DNA from 2 places in the Specibacter sp. RAF43 genome. Region 1 is predicted to be linked to the other one. Evidence: predicted binding sites of a transcription regulator. Region 1 holds the regulator's gene; the other holds the start of a gene.
The links. The regulator HspR, encoded in region 1, represses chaperone genes until heat shock. The targets are predictions, from matches to a motif close to AAGTTGAGTCNNNNNGACTCAACTT.

Region 1 (9,160 bases):
CTCTCGGATGTGATCGGCCGCAAGAAGGTGCTGTGGGCCGGCGCACTCGGCGCCGCCGCCCTGCACTTCCCCATGACGTGGCTGCTCAAGGACCAGCCGTGGGAGCTGGCCGTGAGCATGTCGGTGATGCTGATCTTCATCGCCGCCAGCGCCTCCATCATCCCGGCCGTCTACGCCGAGATGTTCCCCACCAGCATCCGCACGGTGGGCGTGGGCGTCCCCTACTCCATCTGCGTGGCCCTCTTTGGCGGCACCGCACCGTATCTGCAGGCCTGGTTTGGTTCGATCAACCTGGCGGGGATGTTCAACATTTACGCTGTCTTGCTGCTGGTGGTCAGCGCCGTGTTCGTCTTCACCATCCCGGAGACCAGGGGCAAGGACCTGGCCGAGGACCCCGTGTAGGCCGGTGAGTGCCTAGATAAGGCGGTTCCCGGCCCCGGGAACCGCCTTATCTAGGCACTCACGGCGGGGGCGGGTGCGGGAAACCCGGCCGATGGGCTCCCGGGACCCCGGTACGCTTAACCCGATGAGTGAAAACCCAGTGTCAGTCCCCGCCGCACCCGAGAGCGCCCCCGCGCACGAGGGCACGGCACCGCGCACGCACGACGGCTCGGCCCGCCCCGTCACCCCGGGCAGCCAGGCCGCGCAGGGCACCTATCATGCCCAGCCCGTCTCGTTTGTGCGCCGCGGCACGCGCCTGCAGGGGCGTCGGCAAAAGGCGTGGGACGACCACTCCGCGACCCTGGCGGTCGATGTCCCCCGGCACATTGCGGACACCTCCGTGCACCCGGACTACACCTTTGAGGCGGCCGCCACGTTTGGCCGCACCGCCCCGCTGATCGTGGAGATCGGCTCCGGGCTCGGCGAAGCCGTGGTCAACGCCGCCAAGCACAACCCGGAGAAGGACTTCCTGGCCGTGGAGGTCTACACGCCGGGCCTGGCCCAGACCATCCAAAAGATCGTCTCCGCGCAGCTGAGCAACGTCCGCGTGGTCCAGGCGAACGCGCCGGAAGTGCTGCGCACCATGCTGCCGGCCGGGTCTGCGGCCGAGGTCTGGGTCTTCTTCCCGGACCCGTGGCACAAGACCAAGCACAACAAACGCCGCATGGTCAAGGACACCTTCGCCCCGCTCGTGGCCCGGGTCCTGGCCCCCGGCGGCCTGTGGCGGCTGGCCACGGACTGGTCCGCCTATGCCGAGCAGATGCGCGACGTCGGCGCCGCCGCCACGGATTTCTTAAACGTGCACGACGGCGAACGCGCCGGTGCCGCCAGTCCGCTCACCGAGGCGCGGCGCACCGGCGTCGACTGCGACGTGAACTCTGAGCCCGACGACATTGGCGGGTGGGCGCCGCGCTTTGACGGGCGCATCCTGACAAGTTTTGAAAACAAGGCCCACAAGGCCGGCCGGGTCATTTTCGACCTCACCTTCCTGCGGAAGTCGGCATAGGGTGGCGCCATGAGCCCGCAAGCCCCGCAGTCCCCGCCGCCCCCACCCCCGCCTTCAAGACCTGGCAGACCATGCTGGATCACAACACGGCACTGCTCGCCCGCCGAACGGGACGGGACGTCACCTGGTGGTTGGCCGCCGCCCGGGCGGAAAACCTGCCCTCCGCACGGGCCACCCGGGGCTGGCTGGCGGATCACGGCGTCACGGGCTACGCCCAAAACCCGGTCATGTGGGAGCTGTACGGCTACCCGGACTATTTCCTCAAGGACGCCGCACAGCTGCTCGAGGGCCAGTACGCCGACCGCCCGCAACTGCGCCCGATCGCCGACGCGGTGATCGAGCTGGTGCTGGGCTGGGCGGACGACGGACGGGGCGCCGTGGACATCTCGCTGCGCAAGACGTACGTTTCCCTTCACACGCCGCGACGCAAGTTCGCCCAGGTTACCCCCGGCACCAAGACCGCAGTCGACATCTTCCTGCGCCTGGACGAGCCGGCGCGCGGGCGGCTGGAGGCCGTCAAGACGCGGGCACAGGACCCGTTCACCCGCAAGATCAGGCTCCGCGGGCCCGCCGAGCTCGACGCCGAGGCGGCCGGGATCCTGCTGCGCGCCTACCGGGCCAACACCTGAGGGAGGTGCGCCAAAGGCTGCCAAATCACGCCAATCTGCCCCCTTGACGGCGTGTGGGGAAGCCGGAAGGTGAAACCGCCGACCAATCCCGCCTAAGATTGGTTAGATGTGGTTCCGTTCCTTGGACCGCACAATTTCCGTTAGGAAGAAAAGTTCTGTGACGTATTCCTCCGCTGGTTCGCAACAGATGCTGACGCGAATCGCCGAGTTCACATCCAATTCCATTGCCGCCGGCTGCGACTACGCCGCCGACGGCAGGGTCCAGGACATCACCCTGGAACCGGCCACCGGACTGTTGTCCGGAAAAGTCATGGGCACCAAGCCGTACAAATCCACCGCCAAGCTGGTCCGCGCGCACGACGGCGTCATCGCCTGCCGGGTGGGCATCTGCAGCTGCCCCGTCCGGCAAAACTGCAAACACGTGGTGGCGCTGATCGCGGCCGCCGAATCCGACCCCGCCTTCCAGGACTTCTTCGTCCCCGAGGACGTGCACCAGGAGCCGACGTTCCTGGAAAGCCTGCTGGCCAACGCCAAGAATGGCCGCGGCCACACCGCCGACGGCGGGCGCACCGGCACCATGGATACATTCGACGCCGAGCCCAGCTGGGAGACCACGCTGGCGGAGCTGCTACCCCCGACCGCCGCCGCGCCGAGCCCGGACACCCCCGCGCTGGCGCTGCAATTTGAACTGCAGGTCCCGCCGCCGCGTTTCTCCTACCGCGGCAAGGGCGGCAAGGTGGCCTCCGCGCCCATCCTCAACGTCCGGCCCGCGGTCATGGGATCGCGCGGCAAATGGGTCAAGAGCGGCATCAGCTGGAACACGCTGGGCTACCTCAGCTATGGGCGCAAGCATGATCCGGCCCAGTTGGAATGGCTCAGCGAGTTCCTCTCCGCGCACAGTCCCCGGCAATACAGCCACAGCATTGCGGCGTCGTGGCTGGCCCTGAACGATTTTGCCGGGCGCAACCTCTGGCAGCTGCTGGCCGAGGCCGCCAAGCGCGGAGTGGCGCTGGTCCAGGCCGGCACCGGGGATCCCGTGCGCGTGTGCAACGACGACGCCAGGGTGCAACTTGACGTGTCCCGGGCGGCCGCCGGCGGGCTGGACGTGGGATCCCTCATCGAGGCGGCCGGGGTGCCCGTCACCGAGACGATCGTGGGCACCATCGGCTCGCCCGCGCACGGGCTGTTCTTCAGCGACCAGCCCGACCACGGCGAGAAGCCGGGCGCCGGCGTCGTGCGCGGCACCATCACCCTGGCCCCGCTGGCTGCGGCAACTTCGGCCCAGATGCTCGAATTCGCGCTGCGCCGGGAATCCGTTCACGTCCCGGCGGAGGGTGAGGAGAAGTTCCTCACCCACTTTTACCCGCAGCTGAAGCAGACGGCGCCCGTGGTGTCCGCCGACCACTCCGTGGAGCTGCCCGCCTACGTCGAGCCGGCGTTGTCGCTGCTGGCCGCCTACGGCGACGACCACACCCTGCGCCTGCACTGGGAGTGGCACTACCAAGTGGGGAACCGGATCAACTCCCGGCCGCTGTGGCCGGAGCCCGGCGAAAACGGGGTGCGGGATGCCGGCGCCGAGGAGCGGATCATTGCGAGCCTGGGGCAGCCCTGGGAGGATGTGGCCGCCATGGGCGCGGCCGCCAACAACGCCTGGGGCGAGCCGCGCCTGGCCGGTTCCGCCGTGGTGACCGGGCTGGAGACCATGGTGTTCACCGAAACGGTGCTGCCGCGCCTGCGCGAACTCCCGGACGTGCTGGTGGAGACCAGCGGCGACATCGCCAGCTACCGGGAAGTCACCGAGGCGCCGATCGTCACCATCTCCACGCACGCCACCGACGAACGCGACTGGTTCGACCTGGGCATCGTCATCACGGTCGAGGGCCAGTTTGTCTCCTTCGCCGCCGTGTTCTCGGCGTTGGCCGCCGGGGCGTCCCGCATGCTCTTGCCCAGCGGCGCCTACTTCTCGCTGGACCGCCCTGAACTGCACCAGCTCCGGGCGCTCATTGACGAGGCCCGCGGGCTCAACGACACCAAGGACGGGGAGCTGCGAATCAGCCGCTTCCAGGCCGGGCTGTGGGACGAGCTGGCCCGGCTGGGCATCGTGGACGAGCAGGCGGAGGCGTGGCGGAAGTCCGTCACCGGGCTGCTCGACGGCGGTGCCCCAGTGCCACTGCCCACTCCAGAGACGCTGAATGCCACCTTGCGCCCGTACCAGCGCGACGGCTTCAACTGGCTGAACTTCCTGTATACGCACGGGCTCGGCGGGGTGCTGGCCGACGACATGGGCCTGGGCAAGACCGTGCAGGCGTTGGCGCTGATTTGCCAGGTCAAGGCCGCCGGCGGCAACGACAAGCCCTTCCTGGTGGTGGCCCCCACCTCCGTGGTGGGCAACTGGGCCAGTGAGAGCATCAAGTTCGCCCCGGGCCTGAAGGTGGTCACGGTCGGTGAGACGTTTGCCAAGAGCGGCCTGGATGCGGCGGCGTTCTTTGCCGGTGCGGACATTGTCATCACCTCCTACGCCCTGTTCCGGATCGACTTTGCCGAATATGGGCGCCAGCCCTTTGCCGGGCTGATCCTGGACGAGGCCCAGTTTGTGAAGAACCACCAATCCAAGGCGTACCAGTGCGCGCGCAAGCTGAACGCACCGTTCAAGCTGGCCGTCACCGGCACGCCGCTGGAAAACAACTTGATGGAGCTGTGGACGCTGCTCTCCATCGTGGCGCCGGGCCTGTTTCCCAGCCCCAAGCGCTTTGCCGAGTTCTACCAGCGGCCCATTGAAAAGAACGGCAACGCCGCGCTGCTGACGAAGCTGCGCGCCCGGGTGAAGCCGCTGATGCTCCGGCGCACCAAGGAACAGGTCATCAAGGACCTGCCGGCCAAGCAGGAACAAATCCTGGAGGTCGAGCTGAACCCGCGGCACCAAAAGGTGTACCAAACGCACCTGCAGCGTGAGCGGGCGAAGATCCTGGGGCTCTTGGAGGATGTGAACAAGAACCGCTTCACCATCTTCCAGTCCCTGACCCTGCTGCGCCAGCTCAGCCTGGACGTCTCCCTGGTGGATGACGGCCTGGCCGGCGTGCGCTCCTCCAAGCTGGACGTGCTCTTTGAGCAGTTGGAGGATGTGGTCAAGGAGGGCCACCGGGCCCTGATCTTCAGCCAGTTCACCGGCTTCCTGGGCAAGGTGCGCGAGCGGCTCATCGCCGAAAGCATCGACTTCACCTACCTGGACGGGTCCACGCGCAACCGGGCCGCCGTCGTCGAGGATTTCAAGACCGGCACGGCCCCGCTGTTCCTGATCAGCCTCAAGGCCGGCGGGTTCGGCCTAAACCTGACCGAAGCGGACTATGTGTTCATCCTGGACCCGTGGTGGAATCCGGCGTCCGAGGCCCAGGCCGTGGACCGCACCCACCGGATTGGGCAGAAGAAGAACGTCATGGTGTACCGGCTGGTCGCCAAGGACACGATCGAGGAAAAGGTCATGGCGCTCAAGGCGAAGAAGTCGCAGCTTTTCACCGATGTGATGAGCGGGGACTCGCTGGCCGGCGGGGCGCTGACGGCCACGGACCTCGCCGGCCTGTTCCGCGACTAACCCTCCCACCACGAACTGACCCGCCCACCACGAACCGACCCCCCCATCACGAACTGACCCGCAAAAGATGTCGAAAATCGCCGATTTTCAGGCAATTTTCGACATCTTTTGCGGGTCAGTTGTTGGCGCCGGGACGCCAGACCACCAGGGCCTGGCTGCGGGCCCGCGGGCGCTGGCCCCGGGCCAGGGCCACGATGTCGTCGCCGGTCAGGCCGGCGGCAAAGATCCTGGTGTTTTGCCGGGGCGGCCGGGATCGGACCTCGACCGAGACGGCCGCCAGCTCCGCGGTCAGTTCATTGACCCGGGCCCGGAGCGCTTCCACCTGGTTTTCCAATTGCATGATCCGGCGGATGCCCTCAAGTGAGACGCCCTCCTGGGACAGGCGCTGGACCTCGCGGAGCATTTCAACGTCGTGCTGGGAGTACCGCCGCGACCGGCCGGGGGCGCGGCTGGGCTTGACAATGCCCAGGCGATCGTACTGGCGCAGGGTTTGCGGGTGCATCTCCGCCAGCTCCGCGGCCACGGAGATCACAAAAATGGGCAGGTACGGGTCGGTGATGATGGCGATCTCCTTTCCTGCGGGTGAGCGGCTCGCATCCCGGTGACTACAGTTTTGCCTTGTCCTTCAGCGCTTTCCGGGGGTCGCCATCGGCGGTGGCCGCGGCAAACGCGCGCACCGCATCCTCGGCTTCCTTGGTCAGTTTTTGGGGCACGGCCACATCAATGGTGACCAGCAGGTCGCCTTCGGCCTTGGCCGTCTTGACCCCGGCACCCTTGACCCGCAGCGTCCGCCCGGACGGCGTCCCGGCGGGGACCCTGACCTTGACGGTGTCGCCGTTGAGCGTGGGGACCCCGATGTCCGCGCCAAGGGCCGCCTCGGGGAAGGTCACCGGCACGTGGATGCGGATGTTGTTGCCGTCCCGGACAAAGACCTCGTGCGGTTTGACGTTTACCGTCACCACCAGGTCCCCGGCGCCGGCCGGGCCCGATTGGCCCTTGCCCCGGACCCGGACCTTTTGGCCGTTCTTGATGCCGGCCGGGATCCGCACGTCGATGACGTCGCCGTTGGGCTCCCGCAACCCGATCTTGGTGCCCTTGATGGAACCGGCAAAGGAAATGGTCGTCGACGCCGTCCGGTCCGCGCCCTTGGTGGCCGGGGGCTGGTAGCCGCCAAAACCGCCGCCGCCGCCAAAGAGGTCGGCGAATTCCGGGGGAAGGCCGGAGCCGTTGAACGTTTGCGGACCGCCGCGGGGCGCGCCGCGGCCGCCGCCGAAAAGGTCACCGAAAATGTCCTCAAAGCCGTTGCCGGCACCCTGGCCGCCGGCACCGCCGGCCCGGAAGCGGGCGCCGCCGCCCATGGCACGGATGGCGTCATACTGTTCGCGGTCTTCCTTGCTGGAAAGCACGGAATACGCTTCGGAGACGTCCTTGAAAGTCTTTTCCGCCTTGGCATCCCCGGAGTTTGTATCCGGGTGGTACTGGCGGGCGAGCTTACGGTAGGCCTTCTTGATGTCGGCGTCCGATGCATCTTTGGATACCCCAAGGATCTTGTAAAAGTCCTTCTCGACCCAGTCCTGACTTGCCAAGACGCCTCCTTTTCCTATGTTCGTAGTCTAAAGCTCTGCGCTCCGATCAAAGCTGTGCGGTGGTCGATCCCCAGGATCGACCACCGCTGGCACGCTATTCCGGTACGGCGACAACCACCTGGGCGGCGCGCAAGATGCGTTCGCCGGACTTGTAGCCGTTGCGCAGGACCTGGCTGACGGTGTCAACCTCGACGTCGGCCGCCGGCTGCTGGATGAGCGCCTCGTGCACGGTCGGATCGAACGGGACGCCGGTGGCGTCAATTCGTTCCAGCCCGTACGTGGCCAGCGCTGCCTCCAGCTTGGTGGCGATGGCCGCGAAGGGGCCGTCGACGAGGTCGCCATGGGCACGACCGGCGTCAATGTCATCGAGCACCGGCAGCAGCGAGTTCAGCACGCCGATGACGGCCATCTGGCCGGCCACCGCCCGGTCACGCTCAACGCGCTTGCGGTAATTAACGTACTCGGCCTGCAGGCGCAGCAGGTCGTTCTTCAGCTCGGCGGCTTCCTCGGCCCCGGTCTTGACGGGCTCGGCCTCCGGCGTACCCAGGCCGTTGAGGATCTCCTCGGCCTGGGAGAGTGCATCACCGTTGGGGGTCGCGGCGGGCTCGACCACGGGCTCGGCGGGATCCGCCACGGGATCGTTCTCCGGCATGCCCTCTTCGGGGTATTCGGACTCAGACATGGCTACTTCTTCTCGTCTGCGTCTTCGTCGATGATTTCCGCATCAACGATGTCCTCGTCGGCGGCGCCGTCCGAGGAGGCGCCCGCGTCGGCTTCGCCGTCGTTCGCGGCGGCACTGTCGGCCGAGGCGGCGGCGTAGATGGCCTCGCCCAGCTTGGACTGGGACGCCTGCAGCTTCTCAAACGCGGTCTTCACCGCGGCGTCGTCGTCACCGGCCAGGGCCGTCTTGAGCGCCTCGACGTCGGCCTTGACCTCGGTCTTGACGGCCTCGGGGAGCTTGTCGTCGTTTTCGGAGAGGATCTTATCCACCGAGTAGTGCAGCTGCTCGGCGCTGTTGCGCAGATCGGCGGCCTCGCGGCGGGCCTTGTCCTCCGCGGCGTGCTCCTCGGCCTCGTGCACCATGCGCTCAATGTCGTCCTTGGACAGGGCGGTGCCGCCGGTGATGGTCATCGATTGCTCCTTGCCGGTGCCCTTGTCCTTGGCGGAGACGTGCACGATGCCGTTGGCGTCGATGTCGAAGGTCACCTCAACCTGCGGGACGCCGCGCGGCGCCGGGGCGATGCCGGTCAGCTCGAACGTGCCCAGCGGCTTGTTGTCGCGGGTGAACTGGCGCTCGCCCTGGAAGACCTGGATGGCCACGGACGGCTGGTTGTCGTCAGCCGTGGTGAAGGTCTCGGACCGCTTGGTGGGGATGGCGGTGTTGCGCTCGATCAGGTTGGTCATGACACCGCCCTTGGTCTCGATGCCCAGGGACAGCGGGGTGACGTCGATCAACAGGACGTCCTTGCGCTCGCCCTTGAGGACGCCGGCCTGCAGGGCGGCGCCCACGGCCACGACCTCATCCGGGTTGACGCCCTTGTTGGGCTCCTTGCCGCCGGCCAGTTCCTTCACCAGGTCATAGACGGCCGGCATGCGGGTGGAACCGCCCACCAACACGATGTGGTCGATGTCGGAGACCTTGATGTTGGCTTCCTTGATGACGTCGTTGAACGGCTTCTTGGTGCGCTCGAGCAGGTCGCTGGTCAGGTCCTGGAACTTGGCCCGGGTCAGCTGCTCGTCCAGGTGCACCGGACCGTCGGGGGTGACGGAGAGGTACTGCAGGGAGACGTTGGTGCTGGTCGAGGAGGAGAGTTCCTTCTTGGCCTGCTCCGAGGCTTCCTTCAGGCGCTGCAGGGCGATCTTGTCCTTGGACAGGTCGATGCCCTTGACCTTGAGCTGGTTGAGCAGG
Region 2 (12,984 bases), on a different contig from region 1:
ACAAACACGATTTCCTGGTAGCCCTGGCGCTCGTAGAGGACGCCGATCCGGCCGTCGGGGAGCCTGGCGGCGGTGGAATATTCGGAGCTCCCGGAACACAGGGTCAGGGCCTGTGGCCAGGTTGCGCCGTTGTCCCGGGAGAGCTTCAAGACGGTATTGCGACGCAGCAGGGAGTCGTGGTTGTGTGTGGCAATGAGCCAGTCCCCGGTGTCCGGAGCCGCCAGCGCGGTCACGTTCGGCAGGCCGTCAAAGCGGGCCAGCGAGCCGTTGTCGCTGGGATCGGGCAGTTCCGGGTGCGGGACGGCGGCGGTATAGCTGTGCCCGCCGTCGGTGGAGACGGCCGCCAGGCGGTGCGGTGTGGCGCGCGAATGCAGCAGCAGGCTGCCGTCTGCCCGGGCCGCCACCTTGTTCTCGTTGCACCCGGCCACCGGCTCGCCGAGTGTCCACGTCTCGCCGTGGTCATCACTGTACGCGCTCGCGGCCATGATCTCGCCGCGGAACAGGACCACGAACTGCTGGACCAGGCGACCGGCGAAGGGGCCGGTGTGAATCTGGATGCCCGCGCCCGCCGCCGCGAAGAGGCCCGTGATCCCGGGCCGTTTGAGCATCGGGGTGAGACGGCGGTGGTGCCAGGTGGCGCCGTCGTCGTCGGAAAAGCTGACGTCCGCGTGTTGGATGGCGTCGCTGGGTTCCAGGCCCTCGGCGGCCTCGAAGAACCCGGCGTGCGTGCCCGCGGCATGGAAGAGGAAGATCCGGCCGGTCCGCGTGTCCACCAGCAGGCTGGGATCGCCGTATCCGTCCAGTCCGGTGCCGGTGCGCACGGTTTGCTGCGGGCCCCAGCTGCGCCCGTTGTCGGTGCTGCGGCGCAACAGGAGATCGATCGGGTTGGGCAGATCGTCCAGGTTGGGGCGGCCGTCATAGGCGGCGAGCAGTGTGCCGGCGGTGGAAACGGCCAGGGCGGGGATGCGGTATTGGCGGTGGCCGCTGTGGCCGCGCCGGGCCAGGACCTGTTCGTTTGGAGTGCTCACGTCTTAACCCTAGGCGAGCCGGCTACGCGACGGTGATGCCCAGGTGGCCGGCCAGGATGGGCGCCAGCAGGCCGAGCTGGTAGTCGTCGATGACGGCGCCGGCCATGGAACCCACACCGGTAAGGGTGTGGAAGTCGGTGCCGCGCAGGTTGAGGAAGTCGACCTTGCCGCCGTCGATCCGCACCGACGCCCAGGTGCTGTCATACAACTCCGCGGAACCCCAACGCGGCGACGTGATCTCAACGTCGCGCCAGCTGGTGCGGGAGGCCAACAGGACGGGTGCAAAGCTGTCCCGGAGAATGGCATCGCGGAATCGGACGCCGCGCAATTGGGCATCGTGGAAGGTGGGTCCCTGCAGCTCGCACTCCAGGAAGTCCGTCGCTGACAGGTCCAGGCCGTCAAAGACCGGCCGGTCAAAGTACTGGCCGTCGTGGGTGTCGCCGGCGCTAATGAACCGGTCCTCGTTGCGTTTGAGCTCGCTGAGCCGGACGGTGGTCAGACGGGGCGCGCGGGGAGCTGGGGTGGGGGCCATCGGACCAGCGTACCCATCAGCGCTGCCGCGCGAAATCTGCCGGCCGCCCTGCATCCAAAGACGGGCTGCATCCAATGACGGCCGGCCCGGCGAGCTCGGTCAGGCGCCCGTCGATGCGTTGCGGAGCACCTCGAACAACTCGCGTTCGAGGTTGTCGCGTGCCTGGTCCGCCCACAGCTCCTGCCCCCTGCCGGTATGGAACAAGGGATCCAGCCCCAGCAGCCGGCGAAGGACGGCGGCCCGGCCCGCGGCGAAGTCGGCCGCCGGGACGTGGGCGTAGTCCGCGCGGACGCCGGCCACATAGCGCGCGTAGGCCTCGGGCGACCCGCCCAGCACGGCGAGGTCCGCGTCGCACAGGAGGGCGCCTGCGCTGTCCGTCGGGGAGGGGGAATGGGTGGCCGTCAGCAGGACCAACCGCGGCACCTCGGCGGCCTCGGCGGTCGGCACCAGGTGCTCCAGGCGCTGCCGGGCCAGGGCGGCCGAGTGCTCCTCGTCGAGCCGGGGGACCCCGTTGTACACCGCGTCGTGGAACCAGGCGGCCAGCACCACGGGGCGGGGCGGGGCGCCGTCGGTGAGCAGGTCCAGCGACTCCAGCACGGCCAGCAAGTGCGTGGCGGAGTGGTAGTGCCGGTGCGGTTCCGTCCACCGCTGCAGCAATTCCGCGCCGAGTTCCGCACGGCCCGGCAGCAGCGTGTCCCACCGGTACGCCAGGGCCGTGCCCACGGACTTGCTCCGGTGGCGGGCCTTGACCCGCAGGCCGGAGGCGGCCAGCGTACGAACCAGTTCCTTTCCGGACACGGGCACCGCCCCGGCCGCCACCAGCTGCGCGTAAAGCCGTTCGGGGACATCGTAGTGGTCCAGGTCAAAGGCCCGTCCCGTCACCCCGGCCGCCGCGGCAAACTCGTGCAGCTCGGTCAGGGACGTGGTGGAGACCAGGTGGGAGAACACCGTCCCGTGCGCCGGCCAATACGGCGGATCGATCAGGATCATGGCCCCAGTGTAGGCCTCCGCCGGGCGGCTCCCTACAGGCTTCGCTCGGCGTAGATCGCCAGGGCGTCCCGGACAAAGGCGGCGCCGACGTCGCCGCCGTAGTTCGCGCCAAACCGTGGATCCGCCGCATACATCTCGCCGAGGCCTCGCACGTAGTCCTTGACGTCGCCGCCCGGCGTGGACGCCGGGGTCCCGGGCACCGAGGTGAGCCACTGGACATGCCGTCGGGCCAGGTCCTGCGCCTCGGGCGACTCCGGGGCGAGGCCGCCCTCCGACGCCGCAATCCAGTCGCGTTGGAGTGCCGCCAGGCGCTCCTTCCAGGAGGCCTTGTCCGCCGCGCTCATGCCCCGCCACCAGGAATCGCCGCTCGCGTACGCGTCCTTGCCCCACCGCTGCTCCACCTCCTCCTTGTATTGGGTGTGGTCGAACCCGTCAAACATGTTTTCCGCCATGAGATTTCCTCCAACTTGTAGGGCGGCAATGGTCTTTTCCACCGACGCGATCTGCCGGGCCAGGCGCTCTTGCTCCTGCCGCAGCCAGGACACGTGCGCCTGCAGCGCCGCGGTCTGCGATGTCCCGTGGTCCAACACGGCCGCAATGACCGGCAGCCCCAGCCCGAGCTCGCGCAGCAGCAGGATGCGCTGGAGCCGCACCAGCGCGTCCTGGTCGTAATGCCGGTAGCCGTTGCCGGCTATCCGGCTCGGTGCCAGCAGGCCGATGTCGTCGTAGTGGCGCAGCGTCCGGCTGGTGGTGCCGGCGAGGGCGGCAATGTGGTGAATGGGCCAGTCCATAACTTGACCTTAAACGTTGACGCAACGGCAAGGTCAAGCCCGGATTTCGCCGAGGGAAAAACACGGTCCAGAGGTGGCCATTTTTAACTTGAGCGTACTAGACTCAACTTTGACGACTGAACCGCCCCTTACTCGCGAAAGGACCCCTCTTGGACGCCAAATTCACCACTAAGAGCCAGGAGGCTCTTTCGGCAGCCGCCATGAACGCCTCCACCGCCGGCAATCCCACGGTCGAGCCCGCCCACCTGCTCAAGGCGCTGATGGACCAGCGCCAGGGCGTGGCCGTGGCCCTGCTGAAGGCGGCCGGCGTCGATCCGGATGTGGTCAGCGTCGCGGCCAGCACGGCCATCCACAACCTTCCGGCGTCATCGGGCACGTCCGTGGCGCAGGCCCAACTCGGCCGCAACACCCTCATCACCGTCCAGGCGGCCCAGCAGGCCGCCGAGGGCATGGGCGACAGCTACGTCTCCACCGAGCACCTGCTGATGGGCCTGGCGGACGACGCCGGCCCCACCGGGCGTGCCCTGCAGCAGGCCGGTGCCACGCGGCGGGCGCTGGAGGCCGCCCTTCCCACCGTGCGCGGTGGCGCGAAGGTGACCTCGCTGGATCCCGAAAACACGTTCCAGGCCCTCGAGAAATTTGGCGTGGACATGACCGCCGTGGCCCGCGCCGGCAAGTTGGACCCGGTCATTGGCCGCGACGCCGAGATCCGCCGGGTCATCCAGGTCTTGAGCCGGCGCACCAAGAACAACCCCGTGCTGATCGGCGAGCCCGGCGTGGGCAAGACGGCCGTCGTCGAGGGGCTGGCCCAGCGGATGGTGGCCGGCGACGTGCCGGAGTCGCTGCGCGGAAAGTCGCTGATCAGCCTGGACCTGTCCGCCATGGTGGCCGGCGCCAAGTACCGCGGCGAATTTGAGGAACGCCTCAAGGCCGTCCTGGAGGAGATCAAGGCCTCCGACGGGCAAATCGTGACGTTCATCGACGAACTCCACACCGTGGTGGGGGCCGGGGCGTCGGAGGGATCCATGGATGCCGGCAACATGCTCAAGCCCATGCTGGCGCGCGGCGAACTGCGCATGATCGGCGCCACCACCTTGGATGAATACCGCGAAAACATTGAAAAGGACCCGGCGCTGGAGCGGCGCTTCCAGCAGGTCTACGTGGGCGAGCCCAGCGTGGAGGACACCATCGGCATTCTGCGCGGACTGAAGGAACGCTACGAGGCCCACCACAAGGTTGCCATCGCCGACTCCGCCCTGGTGGCCGCAGCCACCCTGTCCCAGCGCTACATCAGCGGCCGCCAGCTGCCGGACAAGGCGATCGACCTGGTCGACGAGGCCGCGTCCCGCCTGCGGATGGAGATCGATTCCGCGCCGGAGGAGATTGACCAGCTGCGCCGCGCCGTCGACCGCCTGACCATGGAGGAACTGGCGCTGGCCGGCGAGGCGGACGACGCCTCGGTGGAGCGGCTGGCGGCACTGCGGGCCGACATGGCGGACAAAAAGGAGGAGCTGGCCGCCCTCAACGCCCGCTGGGACGCCGAAAAGGCCGGCCTGAACCGGGTCGGTGAGCTTAAGGCCCGGCTGGATGAGCGCCGGTCCGTGGCGGACAAGGCCCAGCGCGACGGCGACCTGGAGCTGGCCTCCCGCATCCTCTACGGCGAAATCCCCGCGCTGCAGCGCGAGCTGGACGCGGCCTCGGCCGAGGAGATGACGGACAAAAAGGACCTGATGGTGGCCGAGGAGGTCACCGCCGACGACATCGCCGAGGTCATCTCGGCATGGACCGGCATCCCGGCCGGGCGCATGCTGCAAGGGGAGAGCCAGAAGCTGCTGCAGATGGAGCAGGTGATCGGCTCCCGGCTGATCGGCCAGGCCAAGGCCGTCGCCGCCGTCTCCGATGCCGTGCGCCGCGCCCGGGCCGGCATCAGCGACCCGGACCGGCCCACCGGCTCCTTCCTGTTCCTGGGCCCCACCGGCGTGGGCAAGACGGAGCTGGCCAAGGCCCTGGCGGATTTCCTTTTCGACGACGAACGCGCCATGATCCGCATCGACATGAGCGAATATTCGGAAAAGCACTCCGTCTCCCGGCTGGTGGGCGCCCCTCCCGGCTACGTCGGCTACGACGAGGGCGGTCAGCTCACGGAGGCCGTGCGCCGTCGCCCGTACTCGGTGGTGCTGCTGGATGAAGTGGAGAAGGCCCACCCGGAGGTCTTCGACATCCTCTTGCAGGTGTTCGACGACGGCCGCCTCACCGACGGCCAGGGCCGCACCGTTGATTTCCGCAACGTCATCGTGGTGCTCACCTCGAACCTGGGCTCCCAGTTCCTGGTGGATCCGGCGCTGACCGACCAGGAGAAGCACAAGGCCGTCATGGCCATCGTGGAGGCCTCCTTCAAGCCCGAGTTCCTGAACCGGCTCGACGAGATTGTCATGTTTGACGCCCTGACCGTGGAGGAGCTGTCCAAGATCGTGGAGCTTGCGGTGCAGGCGCTGGCGTCCCGGCTCCACGGGCGGCGGCTGGCGCTGGAGGTCACGGATTCGGCCAAGGCGTGGCTGGCGCTCAGCGGGTATGACCCCGCCTACGGCGCCCGGCCGCTGCGCCGGCTCGTGCAGCGCCAAATCGGCGACCGGCTGGCCAAGGAACTGCTGGCCGGCACTATCGTGGACGGCGACACGGTCCTGGTGGACACGGCGGCCGACTTTGACGAGCTGGGCATGGGCGGGGCGCCGGCGGCCGAATCCGGCCTGACGGTGACGCGCAAGTAGTCACATGATGAGGGTGGTCTTGACGTTCTCGCCCGCCGGATCGTACACGAGGCAGTCCACGCGCCGGTCGTGGGAGTTGTGCCACGTGGCGTCGGACGGGTACGCCGTCAACTCCTTCAAGCCGGGGTAGATCTTGGCGTCCTGTGTCAATTGCACGCCCTGGCATACCTGCTTGGCCCGGGCCTTCAATACCTCGACGCCGGGGTACCCGTCACTTTCGGGGTAGGAATAGGTCGCCACCAGCTGCGCCGAATGGGGACTGTTGCACAGGACCACGTCGGCCGGCATCGAGGCGCCGTGAAAACCTTTCAGGCAGTCCCCTTGCCGCCAGGCCAACGGGGTGGCCTGGGCGGCGATGATGACGGCATCCGAGCCGGCTCCCGCGGAAAGGGTGCCGTTGATGGTTGCCGCGGTGGATTGTGAACCGCTCGGCGCCACCGGTGCCGGTCCCGCGGTCCCGCTCTTGCCCAGACCGGACAACAGTCCAAAAAGCAGCCAGACCAGCAGCACCACGAGGACGACGCCCACCACGGCGATCCCCAGGACGACGAGGAGCTTGTTCCGGGTTCCGGCGCGCTCGTTGCCCGCCCCACCGGGACGCTGCCGGGCGTCGGGCCCCTGCGGGGGACCCGGAGGGCCGGCACCGGGCGAAGCGGGCCGTGCGCCAAATTGCTGCGGGACACCCTGGGCGGGAACGTCCCTGCCCGGGGCGGCCGGTCCGGGCGCAGGGGCTGCACCGGCTGCACCGGCTGCACCGGCTTCGCCGGCCGAGGCTGCCGCGGCCGCGTCGGCCTCACCGCGGGCCACCTGCCCGGGAGACTGCCACGCGTTGGCCCGGGGCTGCCACGGCGTGGCGGACTGCTGCCACGGCGTTTCCGGGCGCCGCCAGCCGGAACCGTCGTCAATGCCCCGCCCGATATGGGGTGCCGGGAGCCCCTTGCCCGCGGGTGGTTCCCCGGCCTCGGGGCCGGGCACGGCGGATTCCGGGGTGTCCGGCTCGCTGCCGGCCGGCGGTTGGGCAACGGGGCCAAATTGAACGGTGGGTTCGGGGATGGAGGCAATGACCTCCGCCGCCGGCAGCTGCGTGGACCGCTCGGCCTCGCGCTCCACGGCGGCGGCCTCGGCCGCCACGGCCTCCAGGTCCACGCTGTCCGCCACGTCGGCACTGATTTCGGCGGCGCCCAGCTCGGGTTCGGCGAATTCGACGCCGGGCCCGGCCGCGTCGGGGGCCGCCGGTTCGCCCGCGGCGGGCTCGGGCACCGGCTGGTCCGCCCCGGGCGTGGTATTGGAGCTGTCGTGGTCATTCATTAGGAACATGCCTTCCCTGCCGCGCCGTGCTTCCCCGGAAGGAAATAACTCCCCATATAGGCGACTCTACCGAAGAAATGGTTCCCGGCGTCGGATTCCGTGGTGTTCGCCCCGGGTGGAGCCGCTTGGGCGCGGGCGCGGTTGGTGCAGAACTCATGTAATCTAGGAGTACGACAAATTGACCGAATATTCCGGAGCCTCGCTCTCAGCCCGAGCGACCACCTCCGGTCCAAGTGTAAAAAGGGGGTCACGCCATGGGGCGCGGCCGTCAAAAGGCAAAGGCAACCAAGCAGGCTCGGGACATTAAGTACTACTCCCCGAACACTGATTATTCAGCTCTGCAAAAAGAGCTCGGCGGGACCACTCGGCGAGCCCCGAGCCGTCACGCTGAGGTCCCTGCAGAGCCGGATTACTCCGCATATGAAGACAAATATGCGGATCAGTTTCAGGACGACGACGACGTGGACACCCGCCGCATTGGCTAGGACCGCCTAGACACCAAACGCAACAAACCCTGCACGACGCACAGCCTTGGGGCCGCTGCGACGGGTGGGGATTTTGTTGTCCCCACCCGCCCGCTCCGCGGTTCGGAAGTTACTGTGCGTAGTTGCCCACCAGGCGGACGGCGCCGCCGTCGACTCCCTTGGCGCCTTGTACGTAGTCGGTGCCGGTCTTGTCGGAGTCGGACGCTTCCGTGGTGACGGTACCCATGATCCAGGACGGCAGGCCGCGGGAGTTCAGGCGCGCGACGGCGGCGTCGGCTGCCTCGGGTGAGACGACGGCCACCATCCCCACGCCAAGGTTCAACGTGCGCTCCAGATCGGCCAGCGGGACATTGCCCAGCTGGGCAACGAGGTTGAAGATGGCCGGCAGGCTCCAGGTGGAGCGGTCGACGGTGGCGATCAGGCCCTGCGGGAGCACGCGCGCCAGGTTCGCGGCCAGGCCGCCGCCGGTCACGTGGCTGAAGCCGTGCACGGCGGCCTGTTGTGTGACCGGCAGGTGGCGGGTCAAGTCCAGGCAGTCCGCGGCGTATACGCGGGTGGGTTCGAGCAGTTCCTCGCCCAGGGTCCGGCCCAGCTCGGAGACCTGGCGGTCCAACGCCCAGCCGGCGTGGTTGATGACGCGGCGCACCAGCGAATAGCCGTTGGAGTGCAGGCCGGAGGAGGCCATGGCGATGATGACGTCGCCGGCACGGACCCGCTCGGGGCCCAGCAGGAGGTCGGCCTCGACGACGCCGGTACAGGCACCGGCGACGTCGTACTCGTCGGGGGCCAGCAGGCCGGGGTGTTCGGCGGTTTCGCCGCCCACCAGCGCGGTGCCGGCAATCTGGCAGGCCGCCGCGATGCCGCGCACGATGTCCGCCACACGCTCCGGAACCACCTTGCCCGTGGCGATGTAGTCGGTCATGAACAGCGGCTCGGCGCCCACCACCACGATGTCATCGACCACCATGCCGACCAGGTCGAAGCCGATGGTGTCGTGGATGTCCATGGCCTGGGCGATGGCGACCTTGGTGCCCACGCCGTCGGTGGACGTGGCAAGGTACGGCTTTTTGTACGTGAGCAGCCGGGAGACGTCATAGAGCCCGGCGAAGCCGCCAAAGCCGCCGATGACGGACGAGCCGTGGGTGGCCTTGACGGCCTCCTTCATCAGTTCGACGGCGCGGTCCCCGGCCTCGGTGTCGACACCGGCGCTGGCGTAGGTGATGGCGGTGGGGGATTCGTGGGAGGCGTTGGTCATGGCGTCTCTTTCGTCAAACCGTCGGCCGCTGCGCGGTCTACGTCGGTCAGGATGGATTCCAGCTCTGCGTCGGGGCCCGGATCACATCCGGTGGACGCGATGTTGCTTCCGGGCCTGGTCCGTTCCAGCAGATTTTTGCCCAGGCGGTCGCTGGCCGGCAGCTCGATCGGGTAGGTGCCGGTGAAGCAGGCCGTGCAGAGGCGTTCGCGCGGCTGCATGGTGGCGTCGATCATCCCGTCCTCGGAGATGTACGCCAGGGAGTCGGCCCCGATGGACTTGCAGATCTCATCGACGGCGGCACCGTTGGCAATCAATTCCGCACGCGAGGCGAAGTCGATGCCGTAGAAGCATGGCCAGCGCACCGGGGGGGAGGAAATTTTCACGTGCACGGCGGCGGCGCCGGCCTCCCGCAGCATGCGCACCACGGCGCGCTGGGTGTTGCCGCGGACGATTGAGTCATCGACCACCACAATGCGCTTGCCGCGGATGACGGACTCCAGGGCGTTCAGCTTCAGCCGGATGCCCAGCTTGCGCAGCGTCTCGCTGGGCTGGATGAACGTCCGGCCCACGTACGCGTTCTTCACGAAGCCGTGGGCGAACGGGATGCCGGACTGTTCGGCGTAGCCGATGGCAGCCGGGGTGCCGGACTCGGGCACCGGAATCACGAGGTCGGCCTCGGCGTTGTTTTCGCGGGCCAGCTGGCGGCCCATCTCCACCCGGGATTCATACACGGAACGGCCGGCGATCGTGGCGTCCGGGCGGGCCAGATACACGTATTCAAAGACGCAGCCGGCCGGGGTGGCGGGGGCAAAACGCTCGGTGCGCACCCCGTCTTCGTCGATGGCGATGAATTCGCCGGGCTCAATCTCGCGGATGAAGCTGGCACCCATGGTGGCCAGTGCGGCACCTTCGGAGGCAACCACCCAGCCGTTTTCCAGCCGGCCAAGCACCAGCGGGCGCACGCCGTGCGGGTCGCGGGCGGCGTACAGGGTGTGCTCGTCCATGAAGACAAAGGAGAAGGCGCCGTGGATCTTGGGCAGCAGCTCCAGGGCCGTCTCTTCCAGGCTCCGGCCCTTTTCGCCCTTGAGCAGCGTGGTGACCAGGGCGGTGTCGGAGGTGTTGCCCTGCGCCATTTCCCCCGAGGTGGGCACCCCGTCCTTCGCCAGGACCATCTCATAGAGTTCGGCGGAGTTGGTGAGGTTGCCGTTGTGCGCCAGGGCGACGGTGCCGCTGCCGGTGGCGCCCAGGGTCGGCTGGGCGTTGGCCCAGTTGGAGGAACCGGTGGTCGAGTACCGGCAGTGACCCACGGCCATGTGTCCGGTCAGGGTATTGAGCGTGGATTCGTCAAAGACCTGGGATACGAGCCCCATGTCCTTGTACACGCTGATCCGCTTGCCGTCGCTGGTCGCGATGCCTGCCGATTCCTGCCCGCGGTGCTGCAGGGAATACAGCCCGTAGTAGGTTAGTTTTGCGACCTCTTCGCCGGGTGCCCAGATGCCCAGGACGCCACAAGCATCCTGAGGTCCCTTCTCGCCGGGTAAAAGGTCATGGGATAGTTTTCCGTCTCCGCGTGCCACCCGAGAATTATCTCATGCAATGGCCCCGCCCCCGAACCGCCGGCGGGAATGAACCGGCCGCGGCCGCGCGGTGCGGGTCAGGCCTCGTCTTCGGGCGCCGTGCCGGGGTCTTGCTCCGGCACGGATTCCACCACGGCCCGCCGTGACCGGCGCAGGCTTCGCCGGTCAAGGACCAGGGCCGCGATGGCGCCCAGCCCGGCCCCGGGAATAAGCAGCAACACCGTCAGGAAGCCAAAGACGCTGCTGCGATCGAATTCCGCCCCTCCCGGACCGAGTAGCGCGAAAAGCGCCGCGGCGATCACCCCGACAATGGCACCGGCAATCATGAACGGCACAAACTTGGGCGCCCGGCGGACCGTCAGCGCGCGGCGTTCGGCGGGTTGACCGGCGGATCCGGCGGAGTCGTCAATTGGCTGGGAGGTCATGCATTAAGCCTACTAGGGTTGCCCGGACACCCGAACCTGCGCCGCTTAGAGCGGCAGGACGGCGGAGAGGTCGGCCCGCAGCCCGGATGCCGCCACTTTTCCCTGCTCGACGGCGTCAATCCAGCCGGTTTGTCCCGTCACCAGGGCAAGCCAGGTGGCGGCGTCGCACTCGACCACATTGGGCGGAGTGCCCCGGGTGTGGCGGGGCCCGGCGATGCACTGGGTGACACCAAACGGCGGGACGCGCACCTCCACGGCATTCCCGGGCGCCCGGGCCGTCAATTCCTCCAGCGTGTACCGCACGGCCATGGCCGTCACGGGGCGGGCGGCGTCGCCCCTGCGCCAAGCCGCCAGGGCGGCCCGGCCCTCGGCGATGTCGATGCGGCGGCGGGCAGTCACGGTTATCCGTTCCTTTCGAGCGTGCGAGGTCAGGGGGCGGGTGGGGCCCACGCGCGCAGGGTTCCTTGGCAGAGCGTGCGAGGTCAGGGGGCGGGTGGGGACTAGTCGAGGAGGGCGCTGACGGCCGATCCGAGCCGCAGGCTCCCCGCCCGGTGCCCGCCACCCATGACGGGCGGAACCACCTTGCCCAGGACGCCGGCGACGGCGGGGACATCAAGGGCGCCCGCGGCGGCCAGCAGCGTCAGGCCCACCAGGGTGGCCGCCCGGCCGTTGCCGTCGAGCATCTTCACGGCCACGCTGGCGCCGGTGGGGGTCGCCATGGCGATGACGCCCTCGGCGCCCAGCTTGGCCAGCACACCGAGCTCCTCCATGACCACCGTGTTGGGCTTGCCGTGGCCCTCCACCGCCCACGGATAATCCAGCATGGACGTGGCAATGGTGGCCGCGCGGGCGTTGGCATCCTTGTCCGACGGCGCCTTGGCCAAGGTGGTGAACGCCCGGGCCAGGCCCCGGAGGGTCACCGCCATGACCGGGGCGCCACAGCCGTCCACGCCCGTGTGCTGGACGGCCTGGTGCGTGTATTCCTCGATGACCGTCCGCACCGCCCGTTGCATGGGGTGGTTGGGTTCGAGGTAGCCGGCCGGGTCCCAGCCGTTTTCCATGCACGCCCACAGGAAGGCGGCGTGCTTGCCGGAACAGTTCATGGCCAGCTTGCTCTTGCCCTTGTCGGTGCGGATCAGCCAGGCGCGGGCCTCGGCGTCGGCCGGCCAGGCGGCGGGGCAGCCCAGCTGCGCCTCGGTCAGGCCGGCGGCCTGGAGCATGCCGGAGACCGCGTCCATGTGGGCCAGGGAGCCGGTGTGGCTGCCCGCGGCGACGGCCGCCTGTGCGCCGCGGAGGGGGACCCCGGCCTGCATGGCCGCCAGCGCCTGGAACGGCTTGACGCAGGAGCGTGGAAAAATGGGGGAGTCGACGGCGCCCAGGCGGGTCACCAGCGATCCGTCGCCGGCCAGCACCACGGCCGCGCCGACATGGCGGGACTCCACGAAACCGCTCCGTTCGAGCACGGCGAGTTCGACGGCGTCGTGCGCCCGAAAGGTCTGGGTCATGGTGCCATCCTAGCGACTAATCCACCGTCTACAGCGGCGTTGCCGGTCCGCTCGATTCCTTGAAGACGAGGGGGACCTTCCCGGCGGGCGCGTCGGCCGCGGCCGCGCGCTTCACGGCGTCCATTTTCTCCGCGGACACGAAGACGGTGATGTTGCCGGCGCGGCCATTGGTGATGACCTTGTGGATGGCTGCGGCCAGGTCCCCGGGCAGCCCGGCCTGCCACGCCGCAACCGAGCGCAGCCCGGCTTCGAGCTGTTTGGCATTGACGGAGATCAGGGTCGGGACGGCCCCGGCCTCGGCGACGATTTTTTCGGCGGCC

Region 2: clpB (ATP-dependent chaperone ClpB) is a predicted target of HspR. The motif match lies at 3,427-3,451, and genes of this name have one in related genera.

The regions. Positions count from the first base shown of each region.
Region 1 is NZ_JBFREA010000022.1:5,007-14,166, forward strand. It holds gene AB4Y80_RS12425 (MFS transporter) at 1-402, shown strand, start outside; gene trmB (tRNA (guanosine(46)-N7)-methyltransferase TrmB) at 527-1,447, shown strand; gene AB4Y80_RS12435 (DUF5655 domain-containing protein) at 1,519-2,076, shown strand; gene AB4Y80_RS12440 (DEAD/DEAH box helicase) at 2,264-5,665, shown strand; gene AB4Y80_RS12445 (heat shock protein transcriptional repressor HspR) at 5,781-6,227, opposite strand; gene AB4Y80_RS12450 (DnaJ C-terminal domain-containing protein) at 6,271-7,251, opposite strand; gene AB4Y80_RS12455 (nucleotide exchange factor GrpE) at 7,346-7,903, opposite strand; gene dnaK (molecular chaperone DnaK) at 7,936-9,160, opposite strand, start outside.
Region 2 is NZ_JBFREA010000035.1:811-13,794, forward strand. It holds gene AB4Y80_RS15455 (sialidase family protein) at 1-1,028, opposite strand, end outside; gene AB4Y80_RS15460 (pentapeptide repeat-containing protein) at 1,051-1,560, opposite strand; gene AB4Y80_RS15465 (DUF4031 domain-containing protein) at 1,660-2,550, opposite strand; gene AB4Y80_RS15470 (MerR family transcriptional regulator) at 2,583-3,341, opposite strand; gene clpB (ATP-dependent chaperone ClpB) at 3,491-6,109, shown strand; gene AB4Y80_RS15480 (hypothetical protein) at 6,110-7,417, opposite strand; gene AB4Y80_RS15485 (DUF3073 domain-containing protein) at 7,672-7,902, shown strand; gene purM (phosphoribosylformylglycinamidine cyclo-ligase) at 8,012-9,157, opposite strand; gene purF (amidophosphoribosyltransferase) at 9,154-10,734, opposite strand; gene AB4Y80_RS15500 (hypothetical protein) at 10,812-11,159, opposite strand; gene AB4Y80_RS15505 (sterol carrier family protein) at 11,205-11,558, opposite strand; gene AB4Y80_RS15510 (asparaginase) at 11,660-12,664, opposite strand; gene AB4Y80_RS15515 (hypothetical protein) at 12,693-12,984, opposite strand, start outside.